DNA from 2 places in the Nitrosococcus watsonii C-113 genome. Region 2 is predicted to be linked to the other one. Evidence: predicted binding sites of a transcription regulator. Region 2 holds the regulator's gene; the other holds the start of a gene.

Region 1 (16,363 bases), 560 kb from region 2:
TGCTGAAACAACGGTCCTTCAAGCCCTCCACCGGCTACTCCTTGGAAAGTGTAAGTGGCATCTAAATCCACCGTGAGCCCCCGGTTAGCCCATTGGTCGCGCAGCCCTCCCCAATGACCGGTAAGCTTTGGACGGGACCAGAAATTTCCCCCGAAAGTGGTATTGGGTGTAGTTAGTGTATCTGTGGCCGGCGTTTCAGCCGTTGGAGTTGTTGGCGGCGAGGACGAATCAGCGAGTGTGGATAACGATGCTGCCATCATTGCGCCGCCATACACAAAGACTATGGCGATCAGCCTGATTAGCCGTCCTTTTACGCCGGTAAGGTGTTGGTTCTCTCTTTTGGACAGCAGGCTATAAGCCAGCGCCAGCGGCTGGTTAACTAAAACCAGAAAATGCATTGTTGTTTACTTTTTTTATTGACGAGGGCATTTGTATCAAAATTTATTTCGTAAAAACAAAATTGTATCCTTTGAGTATTGCAAAGCGTAACTTAACACCGTACTAGAGTTAAAGGATATTTTTAAAAAGTCTTCCGCGCAAAGCGATCCTTTCATCGACTGGCCTGGGAAAAAATATGATTCTCTTTGTTTTTACTTAGAGCGTGTGGCCAATTAAGCCATATGATGGTAGCGGCGAGGTGTATGCCGCCGAGGAAGGAAGAAAATCTCTCTTGAAAAACTATGCCCTTGGGCTTCTCCTTTGATTCTGACGGGTGAAGTAACCAGCACCCTTGGAGCAAGCCCCTCTACTACGATAATTGGAGACAGAGGGGAGAGCTGTCATTGCTTCTTCTGCGCAGCGGCCAGGATAATTGGCGGCAGCCACTCCATTATTACGTACGACTACCATAATAATAAAAATTCCACTGTCGCCGGAAATCTTGACGAAGTGCGTCATGCGTTGGCTGATATCATCGCCGATGATAAACGGGCAAGCGAGGTAATCCAGCGCCTTAGAGCATTCCTGAGAAAACGGGATCTAGAGCGATCTCTCCTCGACCTCAATCAACTCATTGGCGAAACGATAACTCTTGCCGAGGGCAGCTTGGCAAAAAAAGACATTTCGATAAGGTTGAAATTGCTCCCGACCTCCCTTTTGTAGAGGGCGATTCCGTTCAGTTGCAACAGGTTCTTTTGAATTTGGTGTGCAACAGTTTCGAAGCCATGGGTAATGAAAAAAAACGTTCCTCGGTATTGATAGCGCGAACCTGCGGGAAACCCTAAAACGGGTGATGGTATCGCTCCGGGATACCGGCGTCGGGTTTGAACCAACGCTTACGGAGCGCATATTCGATCCCTTTTTTACCACCAAGTCTCAGGGTCTGGGAGTAGGACTGACCATCAGCCGTTCTATCATTGAAGCCCGTCATGGCCGCTTATGGGCAATTTCTAGCCCTGATCAGGGCACGATCTTGAATTTCACTTTACCAGTGGTCCGTGCGGATTAAGTTATCATTTCTATTCAACCGGGGGGCTGGTTGACTGATATTAGTTCAAAGTCCTATATCCTGCTGGTTTGGAATGTGCTAAATTTCCCTCTATCCGCTGAACTTAATAATAAGGAGAATTTCGATATGTCCACTAAAATACTGCTAAGCTTGTTTCTTGCCACCGGAGTGGCGCTGATGGGTTGCCAAAGCACAGGCGATACTTCCTCTAATCTGTCCGAGGCAGCCGAGATTGATCGCGAGGCGGTCGCAGCCCTCAAAACGCTTTACGAAACCTCCCCCTCCGCCAAGATGTTATCGACCCAGGCAAAAGCAGTTTTAATCTTCCCCACCATCACCAAGGCTGGTTTCATTGGTGCGGGAAAGTACGGTAAGGGCGCCTTGCGCGAGCACGGTAAAACGGTTGCTTATTACGATATCATCGCCGGTTCCTTTGGCTTTCAGGCCGGTGTCCAGAAATATAGCTACGCGCTTTTTTTCATGACCGATAAGGCTCTCAACTATCTTGATGCCAGCAAGGGCTGGGAGATTGGTACGGGTCCTAACATTGTGGTGGTCGATTCTGGCGTGGCCAAGAATCTTAGCTCGACAACCGCTAGGGAAGGCGTCTATTCATTCATTTTCGGCGAAAAAGGACTTATGGCGGGTATTGATCTGGAGGGTTCCAAGATTAGCCGGATTAATCCCTAGCTGCGGAAATTCTGGAGCTTGGAGGCTGCAAGACTCTAGAATCCAGAAATCCATGGTGGTTTTTGTTGTGCTGCTGGTGGTGCCGCTCAGGCTACTTCAAGGTTATGCCTCTCCGCTGCGGCGGGATGAGGCTCTCCCCTGGTATTGAGCGAGGAAGTGGGGATTCCCGATGCCACCACCCGAGAAGAGCCAGAGTCCATCAAAAGTGAGCAGGCCCGCCTGGCATCCATAAGCCATGAGGGTCTGCTTATGCTTTGATATTCCTCGTTATCTCCGACGGCACTGGATTTTTGATGGCTGGATAATCGTTGGGCAGCCCTCTCCAGTTTAAAACAGGCGGCAAATCCCGTCAGAAAATGCATACTAGGGTGGGTCTATCGCCAGCTATGTTTGCTCTGTAATGTCAGGCTGGATGTACTCTAGGTCCAGGTAAAACGTAATATCTTGAACACCGCCCAACGGGCTATTTTGCCTCTCATTCAATCCCAGGGCATAGAGTGATCTATCCCGATTTTTCATGCCGGTTCGGTAGGATAGAGTTGGTTTCGCCTAGCCTACATAACCTCTGAGTGCCATGCATAGCAACTGAACGAGATAGCCACTGCTCCTGGCGCAAAATAGAAAATAGCTTTGTAGAGAATAGAAAATGGCTTTGAGCGATGTAATGGGTCATCCTCAGCGGAGGCTGCTTTGCTCGGTATTACTGATCAATGCGATGATACTAACAGCAGGCTGTGCAGGCTTGGGAAAAGGTATCACCGAAGCCATCATCAGTAGAGGCCAGGAGGAAGCGCAACCCCTGGGGTGCGAGATACGAGGGCAGGCATTTACCGGCCTGGAAAACTATATGTTTCGCCAGGATGCCCTGCCTCCTCTCGGTACATTCAACGGTGAACGGCCCGCTCTCAAGGTGCTCATGGTTCACGGTATCGGTACCCACCAGCCAGGCTATGCTCTTGAACTTGCCGAGAATCTGGCCAAGGCCATGGATCTTGATGTTACCGCGGAAAACACCAAAGATTTGACCCTCCTTTCTCCCTCGCCCGAAGAATTTGCAGCGGTACCGAAATACCATCCTGATCCTATCGATTGGCCTGATGAGTTGGGTACCCTACGCCTGTATCGCTATTGGAACAAGGCGGGAACCCGAGAACTTCTTTTCTACGAACTAACCTGGTCGCCCATCTCCGAGCCTGAAAAGACGACTCTCATCTACGACTCCTCTGGCGAGTACGAGTATCGGCGCGCCAATATTAATCAGCAGCTAAAAGAATTCGTCAACAATTATACCGTTGACCCTCTCATTTACGCTGGCAATCTCCGCGAGCCCATCCAAGCTTCCGTGGGTCAGTCTATCTGCTGGATGTTTAATACCAAGTGGTCGGACTTTCCCCATGGGACTGCCGCCCGATGCTCAGATTTTGCCAGCGCGGGGATGGACATGGAGGATGACTATGTCATGATGAGCCATAGCTTGGGCAGTCGAATCGTGCTTGATGCCCTCAACCGTATGGCTAAACTGCTTACTTACCTCCCGGACATAGAAGGGATTAGAAAAGCTTGGCAAGAGCGGGAAATCCCTATTTTCATGCTCTCCAACCAGCTTCCCTTGCTCCAGCTAGGACGTGGCCCTCCGGAGATTGCGAACCAAACCGCCGAATACTGCAAACCCACGGGAAATCATTATGCAAAGCGATATTTCAGGGAGACCCGCTTTGTCGCCTTCAGTGATCCCAACGATATCCTAAGCTACGGCATCCCGCCAAGTTTTGAGGAGGAGTTTATAGATTCCCGCATCTGTCCTCGCCTGATCAATGTCCTTGTTAACGTTGCTCCTGCCCAGGATCTTTTTGGGCTGGGTGAATTGGCAAATCCTCTCGCCGCCCATGACGGCTATAAGCGTGACGAGCGGGTGATTGCACTGATAACCCGGGGGATCGGAACCACTGCAGCCGCTCCCGTGGTTAAGGAAAATTGCAAATGGATGGAAACACGGCCCGTTGAGAAAGCACCTTAAGCTATGGTTTTCCCGCCCCCGTATCGCGTTGATTAAGCAGACCTGGGCAGATACCACCTCGCAAGAAGAAAATAGCAGCTCTCCTTGCCCCCCAATATAAAAATGAAACCTAAATTTGTATCTTTATGCTACCCGTCGTGCTTACGGGAGAGTAACTAGAGTTTGATCGTGGCTGATTCTAATTTTGTTTCTATAAAACCTCATCAACCCAGTGACTTCACCGGCCCTTGCACTGGGTTCACTATTTCATTGCGCGGCCTCGCCAGGGGATCGTTCACCGTTTATGGAGAATTCCAATGTTAGTTTGTAATCTGAAAGGGAATACCTTGTTTCTGTTGCTGCTGGCCACAACAGTCTTAATATTTCCCATGATTCCTGGTAAAACGCAAGCCGATAGCGCTCAAGATTTAGCACAAGCAGTTCAGAATCCGGTTGCCTCTTTAATTACGGTTCCCTTTCAGAACAATATAGGTTTTGGTGCCGGTCCGGATGATGATGTCATTAATATTCTTAATATCCAGCCGGTTATCCCCGTCAAGATTGGCAACTGGAATATTATCAACCGGCTTATCATGCCTCTCATCTATCTGCCAGAAACCAGAATCGAGCTGCCTGTACAGCCGGGCGAACAGAGCGAGGTGCTTACTTTCAATAGTGAATTTGGCGTGGGTGATATTAATTACACGTCATTTTTGTCTCCTGCTCAGCCTGGCAAGGTGATCTGGGGTATCGGGCCGTCATTCAATTTTAATACGGCTACAGACGATCACCTGGGTAGCGGTAAATGGAGCGCGGGACCCTCTGTGGTTATCCTCACTCAGCCTTCGCCTTGGACTATCGGCGTACTTGCCCGCCAGCTATGGTCATTCGCCGGCGATGATGGGCGCAGCGGCGTCAGCCAGTTTCTCATGCAGCCTTTTCTTGCCTATCAACTTGGCGATGGTTGGGCTCTCAGTTCAGCGCCTATAATGACTTCAAACTGGAATGCAGATGGTGGTAATGGCTGGACCGTGCCCCTAGGTGGTGGCGTCAACCGAGTGTTTACCCTTGGCAAACAGCCGCTCAATGCCAGCGTACAAGCCTACTATAATGTAGAAAGACCAAAATTTGCTCCAGAGTGGACCTTGCGTTTACAGCTAAACTTGTTGTTCCCGAAATAAACGAGTTTATAATCATTGGAGATCAGGCTGATCTCATCATGAGTAAAGACAACTAGAGGCTGCTTTGGACGGTAACGATCTTTACACGCACAATAATCCATAATGGAAATTTGCACTGCCGATGTTCTGTTTAATTTAAAAAGCGTATAAGTTGTGCGGGCTGACTCTATAAGCAATAAAAAATAACCTGACATTGATACCGGGAGGCAACGACGATATGTCCAAGATCTGCAAAAAATTTGGCGTCATCGTGTTGATGATAGCGCTGGCCAGCGCCTGCGCGACGACGATTAAGGGCAGGAGCGATTATAATCCGGCGGTTAATTTCGCTGACTACCACACTTTTTCATGGATAGGGGATAGCCCTCTCATCAGCGCGCCGTCGGGCATGAATCCGATCAACGTACAGCGTATTATGGATGAGATCAGGCACGATCTGACCGCCAAGGGCTATCGTTTCGTCCACGATCAGACTGAGGCGGATTTTGTCGTCAGCTTCACGATCGGCACGCGGGATAAGATCAATATTGACTCATACCCAGCTGCTTATGGTGGCTACTGGGGCTGGGGCGGGCGTTACTATGGCGGTACGGGGATGATGGCGACGGATGTCGAAACCTATACCGAGGGTGTGCTAGCCATCGATATCTTCGATGTTGCTACCCACCAGCCAGCTTGGCATGGGTGGGCGGCGGAGCCGATTACGAACTCAGTACGTGAAAATCCAAGCCCGGTTATTGCGGAGGCAGTCGCGGCGATTCTCTCGAATTTCCCGCCGCAGCAAGCAGGCAGCTAAGCCGCAACCGGCCAGATACACACGGTGGTCCGAAAGGGCCACCGCGTTCTTTTTTCCCCTTGGAATAGAAGGGGCTGGGTAGATTCTTGCTAGCATCACCCAAGTGCAAACCACCCCAATAACAATAGAAACGCCGCCGGAAAGGCGCCTCGCGCCCACAAGTCTACCCGTTTGGCCATCAGGTCACGATTAGTGGCGGCAAGGTAGGAAGCCATGACTATACTTAACAGCGCTAGAAATACAAGTAAGGTACTGCTGACCGAGAAGTAATCCATACGGGTCATATAGGGCAAGCGGGGAAGCAAGCTTGCGATCACAAAGCGGTGGGCAATCAGGGTCAGTATGGAGCTAGTGGCAATCCCAATCCGCACGCCAATTTGGTCGCGCTCGAGCCAGAAGCCTGCCCAAGACATGGCCACTACCACGATTAGCGGCAGCAATACCTGCCAGATATAGTACCCCACATAGCGTTTGGCCTCGAAGTGAAAGACAAAGCCTGCCGTGCGGATTTCCGGGATAGGTTGATAGGGCGACGCCACCGCCTTGTAGCTTACAATTTTCCAGTCTGGCAGGGAGAGATCCTTGGCAATAGATCCGCCGATCAAGGTCGGATCAAATCGTGGAGCGTCAGGCACGAATTCCAGTTCGCCAGCGCCATAAGCAGTGGATGCGAAATGAATTGTAAAGCCGTGCTGGTCCATGGGAAAGTCTGTTAGTTTCAGTGGCTGGGACAGCTTTCCACTAAAACGCTGACGGTAGAAGACATTCCCATCGGGATCTACCTGAACGATTTCGGGCAGAGACTTCCATATCATCCCTTGCCGATTGGCGATTATTAACTGCGGATTCCAAATCTCTTCCAGATCAATCCGCCGAGACGCCCCTTGTGGGTTGGCAAGGCATTTATCTTTCCAGCGCAGGCGCAGATAAATATTCGCCGCAAAGTTTTGATTGACATCGTCAATAGCGTCGATGTCCAATATAAACATAAAGAAGTGGACCTTAGTTGGCTTTCTTCGTTGGTCCAGGCAGTTAGTTTTGAGCCCTTCTTTTGCCGCCGTTTCCTTGGCGGTTTTCTCCACCGCCTTCTCAACCTCTGATTCGGCCAACTTTTGCGAGTCTACGCCATCAGCGCAGAACCCGATGGCGGGCAGTAAAAATATAAAAGAGATCAAAGCCTGCTGAATAGCAGGTAAGGGGTTTCTTTTATTACTAATCGCCATCATGGGGCATCTCCCATTACTGTTATGCCAGATAGCTTATTATTAAGGTCCACTTCCGAACGATTTTATTGCTCTTCAAGGTTATCGAAGAAGATCGGAAGGGGAGATTTGGGATGGACGGTTTATCCTTTTCCAGCCTTCTCGGTTTCCTCGGATACCTTCCAGATGCTATCGAATGTTATATCCTTGGGGTGCATAAATAACAACCGGGAGGAGGTTATTTCAATGCTTCGACGGCTTTCAGGTAGTCCTCGCATACTAGTCTTTTCGCCTGATCGTCGCCCGCTTCTTTGAGGCATTGTTGGTATTTGTCAAGTAGCTCTAGTCTTCGTTCGTATACGGCTTCTTGAGCTTTGTAGGCCTTATCTTCAGAGCTTGCGCAGCCCGTTGTGAGCATGGTTGAGCCGAGACTCAAGAGCATCATAACCAGCCCCGTCAACGTAAAAGCTGATCGTGTTTTCATTTTGTGCCTCCTTTTAAATATTGATGACTTCAAAAAAACTGTTAATTATGCCAAACAGGCAAAAAAGTGCTAGTTGGTAACAACAATTACGCCCAATTACCCAAAACGCCGCTATCGAGTTGAAGCACTATCGGATAAGCGTGACGCCAGGGGTAAGGGATTGAAGAGTTGTCAGAGAACTTTGGCTCAGCAATGTGCGTTGTTCCCTAGGAGCTGGCTTGGGAAGCGCCGCTACGCGTAGGATGAATAGATCTCACCGGGATAGGGGCCAACAAGAGATTCCTCCGAGGGCATGCACTGCGCCCCCTCAGGCTAGGCAGGAAAAAATGGCAATTATTTCTCGCCACGGCCAAAGAGATTGCTGGTTTTATTGTATTATCCTCCGAAATATTTAGAGTTAGAAGCTGTGGTCAATATACTAGCGTTAGCATAAGGGAACCGGACCGGCTAGGATATACAACCAAAGGCTACTGTGATTGAAGGGAGGTGTCGGGAGTAGACTTCTGACAAACATATATTTAAATAACAAGAGGAAATTAATATGATTCCAACCTCGTTTAGGCCAAGCGTTGCGGTTGCGCGGCACTTGGCGGGATTGGCCGTTGCCGTGGCGCTATTTGCCAGTGCCGGGCCGTCAATGGCGCAGGATAACGACAAACAACCGAATATCCTTGTCATCTGGGGAGACGATATCGGTCAAAGCAATATCAGTGCCTACACTTTTGGCTTGATGGGTTATCGGACGCCTAATATCGACCGGATTGCCAAGGAAGGGATGATGTTTACCGACTCTTATGGCGAACAGTCCTGCACCGCTGGCCGGTCGAGTTTTATCACTGGCCAGAGCGTTTTCCGCACCGGCCTCTCCAAGGTTGGTATGCCCGGCGCTAAAATTGGCATGCGCGAGGAAGATCCGACCATTGCGGGTCTTCTCAAGGCTCAGGGTTACGCCACCGGCCAGTTCGGTAAGAATCATCTCGGTGATCGGGACGAACATTTGCCGACCAACCATGGGTTTGACGAATTCTTTGGTAATCTCTACCACCTCAACGCCGAGGAGGAGCCGGAGCAAGCGGATTATCCAGGGGATAGGGTGCTTGCTGATGGTCGCACCTTCCGGGAAGCCTATGGCCCCCGCGGTGTCATCAAGTCCTCGGTCGACGGCAAGGTCGAGGATACGGGGCCCCTGACTCGCAAACGCATGGAGACGGTGGACGATGAGACGGTGGCGGCCGCCATCGACTTTATCGAGCGTAAGCATAAGGAAGGAAAGCCCTGGTTTGTGTGGTGGAACGGCACCCGTATGCACTTCCGCACCCACGTCAAGGAAGAGTTGCGCGGCATCTCCGGCCAGAATGAATACGCCGACGGTATGGTCGAGCATGACATGCATGTGGGTAAACTGCTTGATTTGCTCAACAAGCTGGGGGTTGCCGATAATACTATCGTGTTTTATTCAACCGATAATGGACCACACATGAACACTTGGCCTGATGCGGCGATGACCCCCTTCCGCAGCGAGAAGAATACCAACTGGGAAGGTGGCTGGCGCGTGCCGGCGATGGTGCGCTGGCCAGGGAAGATTGAAGCAGGCGAAGTCTCTAACGAGATTATCCACCACATGGACTGGATGCCCACTTTCCTTGCCGCTGCCGGTGTGCCTGACATCAAGGAGCAACTGCGTAAAGGCGGCGTTGAAGCCATCGGGCGCGAATACAAAGTACATCTCGATGGTTATAATCTTCTTCCCTATCTGACCGGTAAGGCCGAGAAATCGCCTCGCCAGGAGATTTTTTATTTCTCTGATGATGGCGATCTGATGGCGCTGCGCTACCATGATTGGAAATTGGTCTTTATGGAACAGCGCGTCGAGGGTACCCTCCAAGTTTGGGCCGAGCCCTTCGTGCCGCTGCGCCTGCCATTGCTCTTCAATCTGCGCCGCGATCCTTATGAACGGTCCCAGAAGACCTCGAATACCTACTACGACTGGCTGCTCGATCATGCCTACATGCTGGTGCCGGCGCAGACTTATGTCAGCCGGTTCCTTGAAACGTTTGAGGAATTTCCACCGCGCCAGAAGGCGGCAAGCTTCAACCTTGATCAGGTCATGGAGAAACTCAACACCCCTCCGGGGGCACGATAGACAACTCTATGATTTATAAATAGACTCTTGTGGCGGGGCAAAGCGCCCCGCCGCCGCTTACTTAGTAAGAGCCGTACGCCTGGATAACCGTGATCCGTAACGGAAAGAGTATTGTTGTATTTCCCTTATCTCCCGTTCGCCCCGATTCCAAACCGAGGGGGCCGTTAATGGGTTCAAAAAGAAATCCTAACTGATACGGTTGCATATAACCTTAAATACCCGCTTCGAGTTGCCATAGCCGCAGAGACTGAAAGCGAATAGAAAGGGGCATAGTCCACACTAAAAGGAGGAGTTAATCACGCTTCGCTTTATAAAAATAACGGTGCTTGGCGGCATTGTGTTTCTTATTCCGATCGTTGTTTTCATTGCCGTTATTGACAAGGCCCTGGAGATCACGAATAAGCTAGCCGCCCCGCTAGCGAAAGTGTTGCCCGTTGATTCGATCGGTGAGCTTGCAGTGGTCCAGCTATTAGCCATGGGAATGCTTGTGTTGATCTGTTTCATCGCAGGCTTGGCGGCGAAGACGGTATCTGCCGGAAAGCTCGTGCAGTGGCTAGAAGCCAATATACTGGAAAAAGTACCTGCTTATACGCTTCTCAAGGCCAAAACGGAAAGTATGCTACGCTCTGACAATACTGAAAGCATGCGCACCGTTTTAGTGCAGTTCGATGATTCGTGGCAGCTCGCTTTTGAAATTGAGCGCATTGAGAGCGGGAAGGTTGTTGTTTTCTTGCCTGGATCTCCCGATCCTTGGTCCGGTACGGTATGTGCTGTAGCTGAAGATCGAATTACACCCCTGGATTTAACGGTTAAGTCCGTGACTAATGTAATGAAACGGCTTGGTAAAGGATCGGCCGAGGTATTGGGTGATGTCCTGCGCTCCGATGAAAATTAGGTCCTGGTTGCCAAGTAAATCACGACTGTTAGGTAAGGTAAGCCATGGCTTTACAGTTAAGTACTCCAGCGGGGGAGACTTCCTTGTCCCTTGGCTTGACTCCACTGGCGTGCTCCAAAAACATCTTCCTATTTCATTCATAGGTACTTAAATATAATACTGTACCTAAATGGGCTTCATCTGATGGGGGGCTATTAAGGCGTTTTTATTTTCAATTCGTACTCGTAAGTGCCGTGGTTGCCTTCAGTGAATTTGCGTTTCACTGTTCCAGTGCCTGTTGCACCTTCCCATTTGCCACTGCCACCAATAACTTCGAGCATGCCTTCGCCGCCTTTTGCCTTATTATGAAGATCGAAGGCGTCTTCATCGCTTTCGCGAAAGGTACAATAAGATTCGGTACTTAGCTCCCCTGCCGCAGTAATGTGCCCCAAGCCGGCGCAATCCCCAAAAATAAAACCACGTTCACTGGGCTCGATGGTTGCAATAGTTTCGTTGGTCAAGTGCAATATCCCATCGCCGTTAGCTAGCGGCATCAGTATCTGGGTTGCTTTGTAGGTTCCGGTGCCATGGTAGGTTACCGTCTCACCGGCGAGGAGATTTTCCGCGGCCAAAAGAGATATTATAGGGATAATTATTTTTAATTGAATTGGCATGTTTTTCTCCTGATGATAGCCTGCCTGCGTCCGTTTCTATTGGATCTCATAGTTACGTGCTTTCATACAGGTGACAAAAGCGCGTTGATAAGCCTCCGTTCCCTGAGCTTGCTGCTGAGCTAATTGCTGTTGCTGCTGCTGTTCCCACTGCTGCTCTTCATGCTGGCGTTCACGGCGTTTAATCCCCCCGAAGAGCGCTCCAGTAGCCGCGCCAATCGCTGCCCCTTTCCCTGCATCTCCCCCGATGGCGCCGCCCACGGCCCCCAATGCAGCGCCCCTGGCGCCGCCACCTACTATCCCGCTGCCGGAGGGGGCTGAATATCCACCCTGAGGTTGCGCAGCTGCTCGACTGGGATCAAAACCGCTTTGTTGCACCGCCCACTGACCACATTCTTCTTTATCTTTAGCCTGCTGCTCCTGAGTTTGTCCATCCTTAGGATAAGCGAATACCTGGGATTGGGCCGCCGCCGACTCTGCAAGCGCTAAACTTGCCAAGATAATAAAAAAGAAAGAAAATCTCTCTCTCCTATAGCCGTATTTATTCATAACTTCCTCCGTCATTGGTAGTTGCACTTCAAGGCGAAAGCCTGCCGATGCAACCAGTTGAATGCCTGCTGAAATGAGTCTGCCTCGCTAGAATCGGAGAATAGCTCCTGGATAAAAAAATGTCATCTTTCAATACATGCTCTCGAGGTCAACATGCCCTTGAGGTAAGCCCGAGCAAGGGCTACATCCATGCCGAGATATATCCGCGATGAGAGCCGTTAAACAGATCTTGGCTACCCTTACCCTTGGAGCCCTATTGGGATGGATGGCTCTCGCGATATCTTATTCGCCGCTTCAACCTGAATGGTTACGGATAGGGTTGGCCGTGCTTATACCCCTTGGTGCATTGCTAGCCTTCTTCAGGATGCAATCACGCCGATGGGTGGTTGCTGGAGTTCTGGTGGTGTTCCTGATGTTCCTGGTTTGGTGGCTTGCCATTCCTCCCTCCAACGAACGGCATTGGCAACCGGATGTTGCCGTGTTGGCCTTTGCTGAATTTCATGGCGATCAAGTTACCGTCCACAATGTCCGCAACAACCAATACCGTACTGAAACCGATTACACCGTTCGGTTTAAAGATCAGATTTTGGACCTTGCCCAGCTACGTTCACTGGACCTTTTTGTTTCCTATTGGGGGTCGCCGCTCATCGCTCATACTATTTTGAGCTGGGGTTTTGATGGGGATCAATACCTGGCTATCTCAATCGAAACCCGCAAGGAGATGGACGAGCAGTACTCGGCGATAAAAGGCTTCTTCAAGCAGTATGAACTTATCTATGTGGTTGCCGATGAACGCGACCTAGTGGGGCTTCGCACTAACTACCGGGACGAGGATGTGTATCTCTATCGCCTCCAGGTGTCTCCGGACACTGCCCGGCAGTTACTTATCAGCTATCTGCAGACTATCAACCAGCTCCGTGAGTCCCCGGAATGGTATAACGCGCTTACTCAGAACTGCACTACCGCTGTTCGTGGACACGTCTTGCCCCACGCACGGCACGCTTGGTGGAGCTGGAGGCTCTTGCTGAATGGTTATATCGGTGAACTTGCTTATGATCTTGGTGTTGTGGGCCAGTCACTACCCTTTCCCGTCCTCAAGGCCCAGAGCCGCATCAACGAGCAAGCAAAGGGAGCCGCTCATGATCCCAGCTTTTCGGTACGAATCCGGGAAGGGTTGCCCAACATGGATAATTCAAACTTTGAAGGAGATGCAATGTAGGGCTAAAGTCCTATAGCTTTAAGCACGTTTTTCAGATAATTATTGTTGCGCGTATAGAGGTTCTCCTCTAGTGGGAACCGCCTTGGAATCAGGACGGGAATGACTAAATCACCGTTAACAATCAGGAGATTACAATGAAAAAGGTAAAAAGCTTTATCGTTATGGGGGCGCTTGCTTTGGCTGTAACCAATGCCTGGGGCGCTGAGCACGCTGAAAATGTTATTGATTCTATGAGAAAAGGCTGCGATAAAGAGCTTAAAAGTTACTGTAGTGAAGTAACGCCTGGCGAAGGCCGCATACTGGCTTGCCTTTATGCCTATGGAGACAAGCTCTCCGGCCGTTGCGAATACGCGCTATACGATGGCGCAGCTCAGCTTCAGCGGGCAATCGGAGCGCTAAATTACGTGGCTAATGAGTGCAAGGCCGACCTAAAGGAACATTGCGCGGATATCCAACCTGGCGAGGGACGGTTGGCGGCATGTATGAAGGAAAATAAAAAGCACCTTAGCCCACGATGCCAGCAGGCCGTAAAGGATGTTGGATTAGAAGTAAAGTAAGCATCTAAGCAAAACTTCGAGGTATTGGAGCTGTGCGGGGTGGGTAGTGTGGAGGGCGAGGGGATAGGGAAGTCCCCAGACCGATTCGCCGGGAGGATGCGGCGCCCTTTATTTTGGGAAGAAAAGAGGCTTACTAAACGCCATTCCCCCGCTCCACTTTACTCTTATTGTTTTATACGGCAGGATTTAAGAATCAGTTTGACGGAAAAGCCTGTCTAAAATACCCTTCATAGCGTCATTGACCTTTCTGAAATCTTCCTTCTGGGAGAGCATCTCTTCTGGTTGCTGGATATATCTGCCCTTTATAAGTTCATTTCCACAATGTGCGATGATTTGTTGCACATTTTCTAATCCGACTTCAAGGTGAAACTGTAAAGCTAACACCTTCTTATTATAAATAAATCCCTGGTTATGACAGGCTTCGTTTTGGGCTAATCGGATAGCGCCCGATGGTAATTCAAAAGTATCCCCATGCCAATGAAAAACTCTGAACTCCCGAGGTAAGAAGCCAAGCAAGGATGAAGCACGGGCTTCCGCCGTGAATTCGACGGGAAACCAGCCAATCTCTTTATATCGATTTTGAAATATTTTTGCGCCTAGCGCATCGGCAATTAATTGAGCGCCTAGACAAATCCCAATCACAACTTTATCCTCTTTAATAGCTTGTTCAATAAACTGCTTTTCCTGTACTAGCCAGGGGTAGGTTGTTTCTTCGTAAATATTCATGGGACCGCCTATCACTACTAGCCAATCAATTGTTTTGATGTCAGGTAGAGGATCGCCACAATAAAATTGGGTAGCCGATAATGAATGGTGATGAGCTCTTGCCCATTTTTCAATATTGGCGGGCTTCTCGAAGGGTACATGTTGAAAGTAATGAATGTGCATTGCTTTATTTTTTTTTGAAAAATAACAATACGCTCTACTATAAAATTATTCTTTATTCTCTATTTAAAGCCGAAATAATTGCTACATTCCGGGCGAGTATAGGCTAGTTAAATATAGCATCTTTGATCCCGTCTTATGTTGTACTATGTCCACAGTCGCTTGATTGTGTTGAGAAGCAAAAATTAAGCTGCTTGTATAATACCGGACCTAAATGGTAGGTAGAAAGTCAATTAATTTTGAGAAACTGATGCTTGCTTGCGGGTCACGGGCAATCATAGTCCCTGGCTGGAACGCATGGCACTAGAGGAGTCTAAAAAATCGATCAACCGATGTTAGTAAATCAACGACCGGGCTGGGTTTTTTATATTGCACTCCTGATCCTGGCAATTTTTGTGCTTGCGGGAATATTTTGGCCTGGTGGGCTATCACTATGGGCTCAAGGCGCATTGCATTTCACCACCCAGCATTTTGGCTGGTTGTATTTATTTGTTACGACCGGTTTTTTGGTATTTTGCGTGGGAGTAGCCATCAGTGATCATGGCAAGTTAAGGCTTGGGGCCCCAGGAGAAAAGCCGGAATTTTCTTTCCCTACCTGGCTGGGTATGATTTTCTCCGCTGGTATGGGGGTAGGGTTAGTATTTTGGGGAGTGGCTGAGCCCATGACCCACTACGTGGATCCACCCTTGCACCGGGCGCCGGCACGGACGCCAGAGGCTGCTAGTTTGGGGCTGCGCTACTCCCTTTTTCACTGGGGGTTTCATCAGTGGGCCAATTTTGCCGTCGTGGGGCTGGCTATTGCCTATGTTCGCTTCCGTTGTTCCCGGGGCGCCCTAATTAGCGAGGCTTTTCGCGACAGTCTCGGCAGCCGGGTTGAAGGACCTTTAGGTAAGGCTATCGATATACTGGCAGTAGTCTCTACCGTGTTTGGTGTAGCCACCACAGTGGGGATGGGAGTTATTCAGATCAACAGCGGCCTTGCCACGGTTTCTGATCTGGCATTTGGCGTCCCTCAACAATTGGCGATTCTTGCCGGTATAGCCGTAGTGTTCCTGCTGAGCGCTTTGACTCCCCTAGAAAAAGGGGTGCGTTATGTCAGTGATTTGAATATGCTGCTGGCGGCCGGGCTATTATTATTCGTTTTTTTTGCCGGCCCTACTGACTTCATTACCGCCGCTATGACCAATTCTATCGGTGAGTATTTTGCCAATTTAATTGGCATGAGTTTGGTCATGACACCTTATACCGGCGAGGATTGGGTAGAACGCTGGACTATTTTCTATTGGGCCTGGGGGCTTTCCTGGGCGCCTTTTGTCGGCAGTTTTATCGCGAGGATTTCCCGGGGACGAACGATCCGCGAGTTTGTTTTCGGCGTCATCGGCACCCCCGTGCTATTAAGTTCTCTGTGGTTTGCTACTTTTGGCGGCAGTGCTCTTTATTACGAAATGTTTGAGGGTGCGGCCATCAGCACAGCGGTGGTTAATGAACTCAGTTCTGCTCTCTTCGTTATGCTTGATCAGCTACCCGGTGCCAGTGTAGTGAATATGCTTACTGTGGTATTAGTGGTACTTTTCGTTATTACTTCGGCTAATTCCGCCACCTTCGTGTTGGGTATGTTCACCAGCAAGGGCGTGTTGGAACCCCGGCGGCTGGTGCGTGTCGCATGGGG
Region 2 (16,363 bases):
GCCAAGAGCTTAGCGCTATGCTCAAGGACAATCAGCGCCTGGAGACGGTCTATCGCTTCCGCCAGCAGCTTCAGGCCCTCTGGTCCCAGGCCTGGTCTAGCCAGGAGGCACTCTTGGACGCGCTGCAGGAGTGGTGCCGTCAGGCTGAGGACTCCGGCATCAAAGCCTTGCAGGATTTCGCCCTCTCCCTGCGCGGCTATTCCCTTCAGCAGGCTTAGAAACTATTGGATGCTCTTCATCAAATGGCTGCCACCCCTTCTAAAATTCCTGCCTTCATTGTTGGCTTTGGTAACATAGGCCAGCGAGTCGCAGCCTTGTGGCAGCGCGATGGAAGCGAAGTGACCGCGCTAATCCGAACCCCTCGCGACATAGTAGGGTGCCGCGCTATTTTTGGCGATCTAGACCATCCGGAAACTTTGCACAGCATGCCTCAAAAGCCGGCTCTTTTGTTTCATTTTGCCCCACCCGCTCCTTCCGGAGTTTCCGATAACCGGACGAGCCACCTACTCAAAGTCATGGAAAAGGCGCCTCCCCAGCGCATCGTCTATATTTCCACCTCGGGTGTTTATGGCGACTGTGGCGGCGCTTGGGTTGATGAGTCTCGCCCAGTCCATCCCGGTAATAATCGCTCCCGCCGCCGGACCGATGCTGAACGACAGCTCATGGGCTTTGCTCGCCGCCACAGCCTGCCTCTTATCATCCTGCGCGTACCCGGCATCTATGGCTCCGGCCGCCTGCCATTGGAACGTCTGCGCCAGGGTAATCCGGTCGTCTGTCCAGAGCAAGCGCCATGGAGCAATCGCATTCATGCCGATGATCTGGCTATCATCGCCGTGCGTGCAGGCCAAAGCGACACACCTGGGGGCATCTACAACGTCAGCGATGATGAGCCTACCAGCATGACGGACTATCTCTACCGTCTAGCCGATGCTGCGGGCTTGCCCCGCCCACCCTGCGTCAGCTTGGCTAAAGCGCAACGGATTTTCTCCCCGAAGCTGCTGGAGTACTTAAATGAATCCCGCCGCTTAAACAATCAGAAGATGAAAACGGTACTCGGCGTAAAACTGCGCTATCCAACGTTAGACACAGGGCTACCCGCTGCGCTTGGGATTTCTAAATAAGCGGGACGATCCCTGTTTAGCTATTTTGCTCAGCTTTTAGCGCCTCCAAAAAGGCGTTATTTTCATCTGCCGTGCCTACGGTCACCCGGAGGCAATCCGTTAGCAGACCACCCTGGCCGGAAAGGTTCTTAATTAAGACCCCCCGCTCCTTGATAGCAGTGAAAATTGCCTCGGCCCGATGGGTGGGAGTACGGAAAAGAATAAAATTTGCATCACTAGGATAAACTTGAATTCCTGGTAACTGCTGCAAAGCCTTCTGCAACTGTGCCCGAGCCTCGCAGATGAGCCGGGCCTGCTCATCTAATCCCCCTGGCTGCTCCAAGGCAAATTCGGCGCTGACTTGGGTTAATTGATTAATATTATAGGGTAACCGTACTTTTTCTAGCTCCTTGATCCAAGCTGGACTCCCCATCAGCATCCCCAGCCTGAGACCCGCCAGGCCAATCTTAGAGAGCGTTCGCATAACTAAGAGGTGCTCATAGTCCTCTAACCGGGGCATGAAGGTTTTACCTGCAAACACGCTATAGGCTTCATCCACGATGACAAGCCCAGGAGAAGCTTCAATAATGACTTGTAAGTCCCTAGCGGAGAAAAGATTACCGGTGGGATTATTGGGATAGGCGATAAAAACAACTGCTGGCTCTCGCTCCCCAATAGCTTGTAGCATTGCTGGCAAATCTAAAGAAAAATCCTCCCGCAAAGCTACTCCCTGATATTGCAGCCCCAGCAGAGCAGCAATCTGTCGGTACATGACAAAAGTGGGTTCTGGGGCAACCACGGATCGCCCTGATCCCGCCACGGCCAGTAACACCATCTGGATCAACTCATCGGAACCATTCCCCAAAACCATCTCCATACCTTCCGGGAGAACCAGATACTGCCGGAGACGGAGCTTGAGGGTGCGAGCTTGCGGGTCTGGATAACGATTAACGCTGACTTGCCGCAACCGCTCCAACCAAGCCTCTACTAATTCCGGCGACCAAGTATAGGGGTTTTCCATGGCATCCAGTTTGATTAAATCCGCTGCATCGGCGACCCGATAGGCAGAGAGTCGCTGTATCTCTGGACGAATCCATTGGGCAACCCGGTTTTTTGCCATGGTTACCCTTTTAAACGGTATTCCGCTGAGCGGGCATGGGCGGTCAGCCCTTCGCCGCGCGCCAGCACCGAAGCCACGCGCCCCAAAGTTTGGCTACCCTGAGGCGAGCATTGAATCAAGCTGGAACGCTTCTGAAAGTCATACACGCCCAAGGGCGAGCTGAAGCGGGCAGTGCGTGAGGTGGGCAGCACATGGTTAGGACCGGCGCAGTAATCGCCGATAGCTTCAGCAGTATACCGTCCCATAAAGATAGCCCCGGCATGACGGACCCGGGAAGCTAACGCTTGCGGATCTTCCACCGAAAGCTCTAAGTGCTCAGGAGCGATAAAGTTGATAACTTCTAAAGCTTGATCCAGATCCTCTACCTTAATCAGGATACCGCGAGACCGCAGGGAATTCGCAATCACCTCATGCCGCTCTAGGGTAGGTAGCAACCGCGCTATGGCCTCCGTGACTTCATCCAAAAAAGCACCGTCGGGGGAGAGCAAAATGGCCTGGGCCGTCTCATCATGCTCCGCCTGGGAGAATAAATCCATAGCAATCCACTCCGGCTCTGTTCTCCCATCGCAGAGCACCAAGATCTCGGAAGGCCCGGCAATCATGTCGATTCCCACTTGGCCAAAAACCATACTTTTAGCCGTGGCCACATACATATTACCCGGACCGACAATTTTATCCACCCGGGGTACGCTTTCAGTACCAAAAGCCAAGGCAGCAACCGCCTGCGCGCCACCCACGGTAAACACCCGATCCACGCCCGCAATAGCCGCTGCTCCTAGCACAAGATCGTTCATCTCGCCCTTGGGTGTTGGCACCACCATAATCAGTTCGGAAACACCTGCCACCTTTGCCGGGAGGGCATTCATCAATACGGAAGAAGGATAAGCCGCCTTACCACCAGGCACATAAAGCCCCACCCGATCCAGGGGCCTCACCTGCTGGCCAAGCAAAGTACCATCTGGCTCGGTATAACTCCAAGATTCCTGCTTTTGATGGCGGTGATAGGCGGTGATGCGTTCAGCCGCCACCTGGAGTGCTTCCCGCTGCTCCCTGGAAATGCCTACTAACGCCGCCTGTAAACGAGAGATTGGGATTTCAAGCTCTGGAGCCCGGGCTATTTCTAGGCCATCAAAACGTTGGGTATACTCTAGCAGGGCCTCATCCCCCCGGCAGCGGATCGCCTTGAGAATCTCCCTCACGGTAGCTACCACCGTTTCATCCGCAACTCCTTCCCAAGCCAAACGCCGCTCCAGGCAGGGCCAAAAATCTCCCTGGACAATGTCTAAGCGCGCCATCTCAACCATGCTGCTTCTCCACAGCTTCAGCCATTAGGCAAATAAATTCCTTGATACGCTGGTGTCTCATCTTCATGGAAGCCTTGTTAACCACCAAACGTGAACTGATATCGGTAATATGTTCTAACGGGGCTAAACCATTGGCCCTAAGGGTATTGCCTGTATCCACCAAATCAACAATGCGATCGGCAAGCCCCACTAGCGGCGCTAATTCCATGGAGCCATAAAGCTTGATCACTTCTACCTGCTCCCCCCGCTCAGCATAAAAACGGCGGGTACTATGTACATATTTAGTGGCAATTCGCAGGCGCCCCGAGCGGGGAGTTACCTCAGGCTCACCGGCAACCATCATACGGCAGCAGGCTATCCGTAAATCCAAAGGTTCGTATAACCCGTTCCCCGGATGCTCCAGCAAGACATCCTTACCTGCTACGCCAAAATCAGCAGCCCCATACTCCACGTAGGTAGGCACATCGGCTGCACGGATAATCACTAGCTTAAGATCAGCCTGATTGGTATCAAGCACTAATTTACGGCTAGTTTTCGGATCATCGCGGGGATAGATACCAGCAATCGCCAGTAAAGGCAGTATTTCTTGAAAGATTCGCCCCTTGGAAAGCGCCAGCTTAAGTGGTTCAACCATAAGCAGCATAGATCTTGCCGGGAGCATAGCTCGAAACGCGGCGAATCTTGGCTCCCAATTGTTGCAGTTTTTCCTCAATGCACTCGTAGCCGCGGTCGACGTGGTAAATACGATCCACCGCAGTGACTCCCTTAGCAACTAGTCCCGCCAAAACCAAGCTGGCCGAAGCACGCAGATCCGTTGCCATCACGGGAGCACCGGTCAGCGTTTCTACCCCGTTGGTGAAAGCAGTATTACCCTCCAACCGAATAACCGCTCCCATCCGCTGTAGTTCCTGGACATGCATAAAACGATTTTCAAAAACGGTTTCGGTAATCGTACCACTCCCCTCTGCAACAATATTCAAGGTAGTAAATTGAGCCTGCATATCAGTGGGAAAAGCAGGATAAGGAGCGGTGCGGATATCCACTGCACGGGGCCGACGCCCTTTCATATCTAAAACAATCCAATCCTTCCCCGTATTGATTTCAGCACCAGCTTCCTCTAGCTTCAACAATACGGCCTCTAAACTTCCAGGGTTGGTATTTTTAAGCTTCACTCGCCCGCCCGTCAAGGCTCCAGCCACTAGGTAGGTACCCGTCTCGATACGATCAGGAAGCACCGTATGAGAGGCGCCACCCAGGGAATCAACTCCCTCAATGACCAAGGTATCGCTACCCATACCACTAATTCTAGCCCCCATCTGGTTAAGGCAGTGCGCCAAGTCCACTACCTCCGGCTCACGAGCGGCATTTTCTATAAAGGTCGTCCCTTCAGCTAAAGTGGCCGCCATCATCAAGTTCTCGGTTCCCGTTACCGACACGCGATCCATAAACAGCCGTGTGCCCCTTAGCCGTCCCTGGGAACGAGCGCAAATATACCCTTCTTCCACGGTAATGGTTGCGCCCATAGCCTGTAAACCATGGATATGAAGGTTGACTGGCCGGGAACCAATAGCACAACCTCCGGGCAAGGATACATCTGCTCTTCCATAACGGGCCAATAGCGGTCCTAACACCAGAATAGAAGCGCGCATCGTTTTGACTAGATCATAAGGGGCATAAAATTCCTTTAGATTCCGGGTATCTACCTCAATATTAAGGTGTTCATCCACCATGAGCTGAGCCCCCATGCGTCCAAGCAGCTCCATGGTCGTGGTGATATCATGCAGGTGGGGGATATTGCAGATTTTAACGGGTTCGCTCGCAAGTAACGTTGCTGCGAGTATGGGTAAGGCAGCATTCTTAGCACCCGAGATACGTATTTCTCCGTCCAGAGAAATGCCACCATTAATCAAGAGCTTATCCATAAAACATCGGCTTCCAAGGTGTGATCGTCCGCTCTGGATGCGACAGGCGAGAAAAATACCCTTTCCCTAGCTTTCTCCAGGAAGCCGGGTACGAATAGCTAAAGCGTGCAAAGCGGATTTGAAACTGTCGCCCAAGGCTTCATACACCATGCGGTGCCGCTCAAGTAAGCTCTTACCTCTGAAACCCTCATACACAACGAGGGCCTCAAAATGATGGCCATCTTCACTATGCACGGCAACTTCTGCTTCGGGTAAGCCGGTTTCTATCATGCGTTTGATTTCGCTAGCATTCATGTGGGTTATCCCAATTCAAGCATAATGGGGCCAGAGAATACCCCCTTGGTCTAGACATGTCACCCCCATAGTTTAAATTTCTTAACATACTCAGTAAATTAGCCGCCGGTTTTTTGATTTTTTTCCTTTAACTTATCAATGAGCTGATCAAGTCCCCCATGACGTATCTCATTAGCAAAATTAGTCCGATGGTTAGTTACCAAGCTTACGCCACCAATTCTTATGTTATAGACCTTCCAGCTTTTTTCTTTTTCATACAAATCCACTTCCATAGAAATGGGCGATCCCCCCCTGGCCTGTTCAATCTCCATGCGAACAGGAATCTTTTCAGCCTCTTTCGGCCCTCTCAATGGCAAATAATTAATCTTCTCGTCACTATATTTCAGCAAGGCTGTAGAATAGGTCCGAACCAGTAAGGTTTGAAACTCGTCCACAAAACGTTGCTGCTGCTCCACTGAGGCTTGCCGCCAGTACTTTCCAAGCACCAACCGGGAAATACGTTGAAAATCAAAATGAGGTACAAGAATTTCTTTGACCAAATCGTAGATCTGCTCCGGATGAGCTTCCAGCTCTTCCCTTTTTTCCCGCAAGGTCTGGAGCATGCGTTCAGAGGTTTTCTCCACTAATTGCTGGGCTGAGGCGGTAGGTAGCGGATCAGCCTGGATGAAAGAGGAGTTAAAGCCAAAAATCGTTAATATCAAAAATGCAGCTAAACCCACATCCCGCCGACGATACTTATCCATCACGTTTCTCCACATTAATCTTTCTCTCCTCCATAATCCCTTTTGCACTTCCGGCTCTGTATGGGAAAATTTACATAGTCCGCAGTCCTTTTGCCATACCCAGCAACTATAGGCGCATAAAAATCACGAGTTCAAGGGAGAGATGAATTTTTTAGCTTGGCCTAAAGTTAATGATGGCCCGCCCAGCGCTTGTTTCTCGCTCAAAGGAAGTATTTGGTCCAGACTACTGATCTGAGCAAGCGCTAGCATCTGAGCTGGAATATTTAAAAACCGGAGGTTTTTATTTTCCTTCTTGGCGTAGCGCAGCCAAGCAATCAACAAAGCAAGACCGGCGCTATCAGTACGAGAAACTTCCCGCAAATCAATGCGGAGATCCTTCCCGGCCCCCTTAAATAGCGCTAACCCCTTTACAGCTACTTCCGGCACAGTGTTGAAGGTCAATTCACCTACCATCCGAAAATGCCCCTTCTGCTGGGATTCAATATGGAAAATCATTCACTATTTGCACTCAACGAGAACATAAACCTTGACCCATCTCAGCTTACCCTGGCACGGCTAAGAATCTCCAGCAGCCTTACTATAGAGAAATTGACCAATAAGCTCCTCAAGCACCAGAGCGGATTGGGTAAGCGTGATTTCACCACCTTCTTTAAGATAGGCCTCAGCTCCTCCTGGCTCCAAGGCAATATATTGCTCGCCCAACAACCCAGAAGTATAGATGCTGGCCGAAGTATCCTCAGGCAGATAGTTATACTGAGCTTCAATATGCATTTTTACCTGAGCTCCATAAGTTTGGGGATCTATTTGGATAGAGACCACCCGGCCGATAGTGACCCCAGCCAAAGTCACCGGAGAGCGCACTTTAAGGCCCCCAATATTCTGGAATTCCGCCACTACGGAATAAGTGTTTTTTTGCGCCATTAAGCTTAAATTACTTACCCGCATGGCCAACATAAAAAATGCCGCCAAACCAGCAGCCACAAATAGGCCCACAATCAATTCTACCGTTCGAGACTGTCTCATTACCTATTCGGCTCCAAACATTAGAGCGGTGAGTACAAAATCTAATGCTAGCACCGCAAAAGCAGAATGAACTACGGTGCGGGTAGTCGCGCGCCCGACTCCGTCAGAGGTGGGGACGGTATCGTAACCCTCAAAAACAGCTATCCAGGTAACTACGATTCCAAACACAATACTTTTAATAACACCGTTGAGCACGTCTTCTTCCCAATCAGTGCTGGCTTGCATCTGCGACCAAAAAGCACCTTCATCCACGCCCAATAACCCTACTCCCACGAAATATCCTCCCAACACCCCCACAGCACTGAAAATCGCCGCCAATAGCGGCATAGAAAAACAACCTGCAAAAAAGCGGGGAGCAGCTATTCGGCGCACAGGATCAACCGCCATCATCTCCATCCCTGACAACTGCTCCGTTGCCTTCATAAGCCCAATTTCAGCAGTGAGCGCGGAACCCGCCCGCCCCGCAAAAAGCAAAGCACTGACCACTGGCCCCAACTCTCGAACCAAGGAAAGCGAGACAATCACCCCCAGTGATTCTTCGGCGCCAAAATCAACAAGCGTATTATAGCCTTGAAGTCCTAAGACCATACCAACAAAGGCTCCTGATACCACAATGATGGGCAGAGTTAAGACTCCTACTGAATACACCTGGGTAATTAGCAAGGGAAAACGTAGTAAGAGGGCAGCAATACTGAGTAAGAGTTGTCCTAAAAAAAGGTGGCCTCGACCCAAACGTTCAAAAGTTCCTAGCCCCCAACGGCCTAGGCGGAGAAGGGCCTCAATCACGATACCTCCGGTGAGGCATGCCGCCTCAACAGATATTTTAAACGCCCTAGAGAACGGACTGGGGCGGATTTCTCTACATCCAATAGGTCTTCAGCGTAGTCCCTGCCGGGGTAGTGAAATGGCACTGGCCCATCAGGCAAGCCTCGCATAAACTGCTTAACAGCCGCGGAACAAGAGCGATCAATCTTGCTAGGCGTGCCATGCTCCACCACTCGTCCCCCCGATAGGATGTAAATATAATCCGATATAAAAGTCGCCTCCTGGACATCATGAGAAACAATGATACTCGTTAACCCAAGAGCATCATTGAGTAAACGAATAAGCTGTACCAGAGTACCCATGGAGATGGGATCTTGACCCGTAAAAGGCTCATCATACATGATCATCATAGGATCTAATGCAATCGCCCGCGCTAATGCTACCCGCCGAGCCATACCCCCGGAAAGCTCGCTAGGCATGAGTTGGCGGGCGCAACGCAGCCCCACGGCGTGGAGCTTGATAAGCACCAGATCATGGATCATAGCCTCAGATAAATGAGTATGCTCTCGCAATGGGAAAGCGACATTGTCAAATACCGAGAGACCGGTAAGTAAAGCACCCGTTTGAAACAACATCCCTATACGTTGACGCAAAGCGTAAAGCTCCCCGCTGGACAGGGCGGAAACCTGATGGCCATCAACTTCCACTGTCCCCCCATCAGGATACAGTTGCCCCCCAATCAAGCGTAGGAGCGTGGTTTTACCTGTCCCGCTGGGCCCCATAATGGTGGTCACCTTACCTCGCTGGATATCAATATCTATCCCCTTGAAAATAGCGCGACTTCCGTGGGAAAAATGTAGACCTCGGATCTTGACTAGCGAGGTATCCAGTTCTGCACTCATATCCTGATTTCGGTTAATTCTCAAGGTTATTCATGGCGGCTCGCAACGATCATTAGACTCGCCGCCCATTACCGAGCCTTAGATAATGACGGGGATGAAATTTCCCTACTGACCTTATCCTTAATAAGAATCTTCTAAGTTTCATTGAGGTCCATTCCCAAGTCAAATATCATTGTCTTACTACTTTAAATATGCCCTTAGAGAAAGCCACCATGGGAACCCATAACCATCCCATATTTTAAAGGGTTGATCCCCTTTTCCCCGCATGCGATGATTAATTCTGCTCAGAGCGCGAAGAATATAAGGTGAATAATCTTCTAAATCAACAAGAAGCACAGCTAGGTACTCAAACTGCTTTTCTTGACACTTCTAATCTAAGCCTAGAATATGACGATAAATGCAAGCATCAATCATAGAGAGTCAATTTGAAGCTAAGTTGAGGCGAGTTATGAACTATACATCTGCAATGGTACTATGGGCCAAGCTCACGCTACTAGGAATACTCCTCAGCTTATCAGCTGGCTGCGCAACTAACGCTACCTATGATGCTTCCCATGACCCTTTTGAAGGCTTTAACCGCGCCATTTACAAATTCAATGATGCTGCCGATCGCTATGTTATGAAACCCATTGCGAAGGGTTATGATAAAGTCGTACCCACCCCTGTTGACAAAGGCATTACTAACGTTTTCAGCAATCTTAATGACTTGATCGTTGGCTTAAACGGCATCTTGCAAGGTAAATTCCAGCAAGGGTTAACAGATTTTGCCCGCTTCCTAGCCAATAGCACTGTGGGTATTGGAGGACTGTTTGATGTAGCCACCTCGGGCGGGATGGTTAAACACGACGAAGATTTTGGGCAAACACTGGGAGTCTGGGGGTTCAATACCGGTCCTTATCTGGTTTTACCCCTCCTCGGAGCCAGTAATATTCGAGATGGAGTAGGACTAGGCGTTGATGCGCTAACCTGGCCTGTTAGCTATATGGGAAATTTTGGGACAAGGTTAGGGCTAGCAGGGATACGAACGGTAGATCTCCGGGCGGATTTACTTGAAGCAACCGATATTCTAAAGGAAGCCGCTTTAGATCCTTATGTCTATACCCGGGAAGCCTTTCTGCAGCGCCGTAAATTCCTAGTATATGATGGCAAAATACCTAAGGAAGAAATACCCGAAGAGGAATTCGAATTCGACGATGAATTCGGTGAGGAAGAAGAAATACCTGAGGAACCTGCAGGGCCTTCTTCCCCGCTGCCTCCTTATTTTCCAGACCGCTAAGTCGAATAGGTGGGCCTGCTTTAGATCCTTGAAATGGGGAAATTCTCGGCTTCTACCTACGATTATCGTTAACGTTAACCTAGCTGTCGCTCAAGAGCTATAACCTCCCTTGATGTCTATTGCCCACAATGATGATACGGATAAGCGGCTGCTTCAACTAGGAGCCGCTGTTATCGACACTGAGGCCCGGGCGGTAGCAGCGCTACGAACTCGAATCAATGAAAACTTTGCTGCCGCCTGTAAATATATGCTGGCCTGCGAAGGCCGTATCGTTATTCTAGGAATGGGCAAATCAGGCCATATTGGCGGCAAAATTGCCGCTACTCTTGCCAGTACGGGTACGCCAGCTTTTTTTGTCCACCCTGGTGAGGCCAGCCACGGGGATCTGGGCATGATTACCGAAAAGGATGTGGTACTAGCACTTTCAAATTCCGGAGAGACCGAAGAAATCTGTACTATTCTCCCTCTTATCAAACGCCTAAGCGTTCCACTGATTGCCCTGACTGGTCAACCCCAGTCGACTCTAGGAAGGGTTGCTGACGTCCACATTGATATTAGTGTCGAAAAAGAAGCCTGCCCCCTCGGACTGGCGCCGACGGCCAGCAGCACGGCAACCCTGGTCATGGGCGATGCTCTAGCTATTGCCTTGTTGGAAAGCCGAGGGTTCACAGCGGAAGACTTTGCCCGTTCCCACCCAGGTGGCCGCCTGGGGCGACGTCTTTTGCTTCGCATTAGCGATATCATGCACAAAGGTGAAGAAATACCAGCCATTCTAGAGAATGTACTGCTAAGCGCCGCTTTGCTAGAAATGACCCGTAAAGGGCTAGGAATGACGGCTGTCGTCAACGCGCAAAACCATGCCGTAGGAATCTTTACCGACGGTGATTTGCGCCGCGCCCTTGACCAAGGGATTGATGTCCATGCTACCCCGATTACCGAAATTATGACTGCTAATTGCAAAACCCTAGGCCCCAATCTACTCGCCGCTGAAGCATTGCAAATAATGCAGCGTTATCGTATTAATGCCCTCCTTGTAGTAGACACTGAGCAACGCTTAATCGGCGCTCTCAATATGCATGATTTACTTCGAGCCGGTGTCTTGTAAAAAATAATGGGATAAGCGCCATGCGTGAGGTATTTGCCAAAGCCTCGGCTATAAAACTTGCTCTTTTCGATGTGGATGGCGTACTCACCGATGGCGGCCTTTATCTTGACGATAATGGTCAGGAGTACAAAGTTTTTCATTCTCGTGATGGCCATGGCATGAAAATGCTACAACATACAGGCGTTAAAATTGGAATCATTACGGGCCGAACTTCCCGTGTAGTCGAATACCGCATGGAAAACCTTGGAATTACTTTGGTGTACCAAGGACAAAAGATTAAGCTCCCCGCCTACGAACATCTGCTTGAACAGCTTAACCTTCAACCCCATGAGACTGCCTATGTGGGCGATGATGTCGTAGATTTGGCTATTATGCGGCGAGTGGGGCTTGCCATCGCGGTCCAAGATGCTCATCCGCTCGTCAAGCAACACGCTCACTGGATTACTCCCCACCTCGGTGGCAAAGGTGCTGCGCGTGATGTCTGCGAGCTTATTATGGAGGCTCAAGGAACGCTTAAAGCCCAGCTGGAGAAATATTATTAAACTAACCCGCTTTTGGGGAATGGTGATACTAACGCTTATCGCTACTGTGACAGCCTGGGAATTATTACAGGAAGAATCCGCATATGCTCCTGGGGGCGATCTGAATAGACGCACCACCGATTACTTCATGGAGGAATTCACCTCGACGCTAATGGACCCACAAGGCCTACCTCTTTACCGGCTAGCAGGTACTCATATGGCCCACTACCTAGATAACGACACTATAGAGATTACGGCACCAGATGCCGTTTTTTATCAACAGGCTAAAGCCCGTTGGAAAGTCGTGGCCGAACAAGGGTTAACCAATAGCCAAGGTGATGAAATTGATCTTCTGGGAGAAGTTATTATTCACCAATTAGGAGCTGATTCAAAAACCATTAATATGAAAATATTAACCCGAAATGTACGGGTTAAACCACAAGCAAAGTACGCCGAAACCCAACAACCGGTCACCCTGCTCAATAGCTTCGGCAAAACCCACTCCATAGGTGCTCGAGTCTATCTAAAAGAGGGCCGTATAGAATTATTATCGCAGGTAAGAGGGAACTATGATCTGGCGCCTAAGCCTTAAATTAACGGCTGCTTGGTTTATCATCGGTAGCCTAAGTATTGAAACCGCCCTGGCCCTATCTAGCGATTCTGAGCAACCCATTCATATTGAAGCTGATCGAGGGGAACTTGATGACCGCGAGCAAGTTGCTGTTTATAGTGGCAATGTCCACCTCACCCAAGGAACCCTGCGAATTGACTCTGATACGCTTACTATCTACTACACGCTAGATAAAAAACTTGAAAAGGCCGTTGCCGAGGGGCAGCCCGCCTGGTATCGGCAACGGCCCGACAACAGTAAGGAGGATATCCGGGCCAAGGCGCTGCGAATGGAATACCATGCCGATACTACAACCATCCATCTACTGCAGAAAGCCCATATTTGGCAGGGTACAAACGAGTTCACGGGTGATCGCATCGTCTATAATACGGAACGTGATATTGTGAGGGGTGAAGGCTCCGAAACGGGAGTGGGGCGCATCCATGTGACGATACATCCGGCCGATGACGGCCCACCAACCAGCGAATCCACTCCTGAAAATACAACCCCTACCCCACTCTCGGAAAATGAAAAGAATGACCGCCAGCCATTCACGGATGGGAGAACCACGACTTGGCTCAAGCTGCGTACTGGTCCCGGTACCGAGTACCCTAAAGTAGCGCTTCTCCCGCCTCGAACTCAGGTGGCAATCTTAGGGCGGCAAGATAAATGGTTACACATTGCTATCCTTATCAAGGGCGAATCGGTCGAAGGCTGGAGCCATATAGATTTTATTCGATTGCCCGTCGAGCGTGAAGATAACCGCATCGCCCCATGAGCAAGCTGTCAGCCCATCGCCTTGCTAAGTGCTACCAATCCCGCTGGGTAGTCAAAGATGTTTCGTTAGAGATTTCAAGCAGTCAGATCGTAGGCCTGCTAGGCCCTAACGGCGCGGGTAAAACGACGTGTTTCTACATGCTGGTTGGCTTAATACCAGCCGATAGGGGGCTTATTTCTCTAGACCATCATGATATTACCTCTTATCCCATTCACCGCCGTGCTCGACTAGGGATCAGCTATCTTCCCCAAGAAGCCTCAGTTTTCCGCAAGTTGACGGTAGCCAACAATATTATGGCCATCGCGGAAACTCGACGGGATCTTACAAAATCGGCTCGCAAACACCTTGTGGACCAATTATTGCGCGAACTCAATATCACCCATATAAAAAATACCTTGGGCATGAGCCTCTCAGGCGGAGAGCGGCGGCGTGTTGAAATTGCTCGTGCGCTGGCGGTGGAACCACAGTTTATACTGCTAGACGAACCTTTTGCTGGTGTTGATCCTATTTCAGTGCTCGATATTCAGGGTATTATTAGACACTTAACAGAACGAGAGATTGGTGTTTTGATTACCGATCACAACGTCCGGGAAACCTTGGGAATTTGCCAATATGCTTACATTGTTAATGAAGGTGAAGTAATTGCTAAAGGTAAGCCCCAGGAAATCCTTGATAACGAGCGAGTAAAGGAAGTGTATCTGGGGTACAATTTTTATCTTTAACTTCTATTATGGTATGTTTCTTGCTAAATAATATATCGTAAGATAGATTGCAGTATAATGGCAGGCAAATCTCAGGCATGAAAACATCTCTTCAATTACGCCTTGGGCAGCAACTAACGATGACGCCCCAGTTGCAGCAAGCCATTCGTTTGCTGCAGCTTTCAACCTTGGAACTGCAAACTGAGATCCAACAGGCATTAGAGTCTAATCCACTGCTTGAGCAAAACGAAGAGAGGCAGGAGCCTTTAGAAACCGATGGCTTAAAGAACGAAGTTCTTGATCCTGAAGGCAGTGAGCTAACAGCTTCACTGGCCCAAGAGACAATCCCAGAGGAATTACCCGTAGACACTAACTGGAACGATATCTATGACAGCTCACCGTTGCCGGGTACCTCTGGAAGCGAATCCTCACCCGATCTAGAAAATCAGGACAAGGGGGGAGAAACCTTGCAAGAACACTTGCTATGGCAGGCACATTTGGCTACCACCAACGAGAAAGATTTTGCCATCGCAGCCACTATTATCGATTCGATTAATGAAGAAGGCTATCTATGCAGTACCTTCGAAGAAATACAAGCAAGCCTAGGAAAGGACATAGAGGTCGAGCTTGATGAAATCAAAACCATATTGCACCAGATACAGAATTTCGAGCCTTCTGGGGTTGGCGCACGTGACTTAGCTGAGTGTCTGTTGCTACAACTGAAACAGTATCCTCCCACTACCCCTTGGCTAAAAGAAGCCAAACTGCTCCTATCCCAACATCTCATAACACTGGGGAAACGGGACTATATGCAATTGATGCGGGTGATGAAATTATCGGAACAAGAACTACAAGCAGTTATCCATTTAATTCAATCGCTCAATCCGCGGCCGGGTCATCAAATACAGCCGAGTAAAACCGAATACGTCGTACCTGATATCTATGTCACTAAACACAAAGGCTGTTGGCAAGTCGAACTTAATCCCGATACCGCCCCGCGCTTACGGGTCAATGCTCAATATGCTAGTCTTATTAAACGGGCTGACGATAGTCTCGCTAACAGCTATCTCAAAAACCAACTCCAAGAAGCCCGCTGGTTTCTTAAAAGCCTGCACAGCCGCAATGAAACCTTACTTAAAGTCACCTGTTGTATTGTTGAGCGGCAGCAGGGTTTTTTGGAGCACGGTGAAGAAGCCATGCGTCCTTTAGTGTTACACGATATTGCGGAAGCGGTCTCCATGCATGAATCTACGGTTTCTCGGGTCACCACCAACAAATACATGCATACTCCACGGGGAATTTATGAGCTAAAATACTTTTTTTCCAGCCATGTGGCTACCAGCAGTGGGGGAGAGTGCTCCGCAACGGCTATCCGTGCTCTTATCAAGAAATTAATCGCTGCGGAAAAACCTCGCCAACCTCTAAGCGATAGTAAAATCGCCCAAACCCTGGCCGAACAAGGCATCAAAGTGGCACGGCGTACTATTGCCAAATATCGGGAAAACCTAAGCATACCCCCTTCCAACGAGCGAAAACGCTTGATCTAGATAACGGCAAACAAAATAGGGAGCAGCCCATGCAAGTCAATATCACTGGCAATCGCATTGAGATTACGCAAGCACTACGCAACTATATAGAAAATAAGTGCGAGCGTTTAGAACGCCACTTTGACCAATTGATTCACCTTCATATAGTCCTCAGTGTAGAAAAAATGAGGCAGAAAGCGGAAGCAACCCTGCATCTTAGTGGCGCCAATGTATTCGCCTCTGCTGAGGATGAGGATATGTATGCAGCCATAGATGATCTGACAGACAAACTAGATCGGCAAATAAAAAAACACCGGGAAAAGCTAACCGACCATCGCCGGAGCGAGGGCATAATAAAAAAACAGCAGCAAGGATAGGCCAACCAAGGTTATGCAAATTACCAAGCTCCTTGGTCCCGATCAAGTTGCTGCTGGCACCCTTGCAAGCAGCAAAAAGCGGGTTCTAGAACAGCTTAGTGAACTGCTCGCCCGAGGCGCGGATAACCTGAATTCAACGGATATCTTTGATTGCCTGCTTGCTAGGGAACGACTTGGCAGCACAGGTTTAGGACATGGAATCGCCATTCCCCATGCCCGCATGAAAGGCAATCAACACACGTTAGCGGCTTTAATCTGCCTAGACCAGGGAATTGATTTCGATGCCATGGATCAGC

The links. Region 2 encodes sigma-54, which starts transcription at its own class of promoters, with help from an activator protein. Its sites were predicted from a motif close to TGGCANGNTNCNTGCTT; they were not measured.
Region 1: a site for sigma-54 is predicted at 1,512-1,528, ahead of NWAT_RS04130 (lipid-binding SYLF domain-containing protein). Genes of this name have one in related genera too.

What each region holds. Positions count from the first base shown of each region.
Region 1 covers NC_014315.1:869,137-885,499, forward strand. The annotation lists gene NWAT_RS04115 (carbohydrate porin) at 1-398, opposite strand, end outside; gene NWAT_RS16940 (hypothetical protein) at 889-1,101, shown strand; gene NWAT_RS04125 (ATP-binding protein) at 1,232-1,447, shown strand; gene NWAT_RS04130 (lipid-binding SYLF domain-containing protein) at 1,574-2,137, shown strand; gene NWAT_RS17745 (hypothetical protein) at 2,240-2,374, opposite strand; gene NWAT_RS04135 (hypothetical protein) at 2,784-4,154, shown strand; gene NWAT_RS04140 (hypothetical protein) at 4,451-5,314, shown strand; gene NWAT_RS04145 (DUF4136 domain-containing protein) at 5,532-6,110, shown strand; gene NWAT_RS04150 (ligand-gated ion channel) at 6,206-7,336, opposite strand; gene NWAT_RS04155 (hypothetical protein) at 7,551-7,796, opposite strand; gene NWAT_RS04160 (arylsulfatase) at 8,338-9,939, shown strand; gene NWAT_RS04165 (DUF502 domain-containing protein) at 10,277-10,834, shown strand; gene NWAT_RS04170 (hypothetical protein) at 11,029-11,487, opposite strand; gene NWAT_RS04175 (glycine zipper domain-containing protein) at 11,524-12,033, opposite strand; gene NWAT_RS04180 (Lnb N-terminal periplasmic domain-containing protein) at 12,242-13,252, shown strand; gene NWAT_RS04185 (cysteine rich repeat-containing protein) at 13,387-13,809, shown strand; gene NWAT_RS04190 (type 1 glutamine amidotransferase) at 13,996-14,697, opposite strand; gene NWAT_RS04195 (BCCT family transporter) at 15,027-16,363, shown strand, end outside.
Region 2 covers NC_014315.1:306,089-322,451, reverse strand. The annotation lists gene NWAT_RS01545 (DesA family fatty acid desaturase) at 1-218, shown strand, start outside; gene NWAT_RS01540 (SDR family oxidoreductase) at 243-1,121, shown strand; gene hisC (histidinol-phosphate transaminase) at 1,138-2,220, opposite strand; gene hisD (histidinol dehydrogenase) at 2,223-3,524, opposite strand; gene hisG (ATP phosphoribosyltransferase) at 3,517-4,158, opposite strand; gene murA (UDP-N-acetylglucosamine 1-carboxyvinyltransferase) at 4,151-5,446, opposite strand; gene NWAT_RS01515 (BolA family protein) at 5,513-5,740, opposite strand; gene NWAT_RS01510 (MlaC/ttg2D family ABC transporter substrate-binding protein) at 5,839-6,483, opposite strand; gene NWAT_RS01505 (STAS domain-containing protein) at 6,607-6,978, opposite strand; gene mlaD (outer membrane lipid asymmetry maintenance protein MlaD) at 7,039-7,506, opposite strand; gene mlaE (lipid asymmetry maintenance ABC transporter permease subunit MlaE) at 7,510-8,292, opposite strand; gene NWAT_RS01490 (ABC transporter ATP-binding protein) at 8,289-9,173, opposite strand; gene NWAT_RS01485 (MlaA family lipoprotein) at 9,622-10,449, shown strand; gene NWAT_RS01480 (KpsF/GutQ family sugar-phosphate isomerase) at 10,562-11,554, shown strand; gene kdsC (3-deoxy-manno-octulosonate-8-phosphatase KdsC) at 11,575-12,096, shown strand; gene lptC (LPS export ABC transporter periplasmic protein LptC) at 12,116-12,667, shown strand; gene lptA (lipopolysaccharide transport periplasmic protein LptA) at 12,645-13,463, shown strand; gene lptB (LPS export ABC transporter ATP-binding protein) at 13,460-14,185, shown strand; gene NWAT_RS01455 (RNA polymerase factor sigma-54) at 14,263-15,711, shown strand; gene hpf (ribosome hibernation-promoting factor, HPF/YfiA family) at 15,741-16,067, shown strand; gene NWAT_RS01445 (PTS sugar transporter subunit IIA) at 16,081-16,363, shown strand, end outside.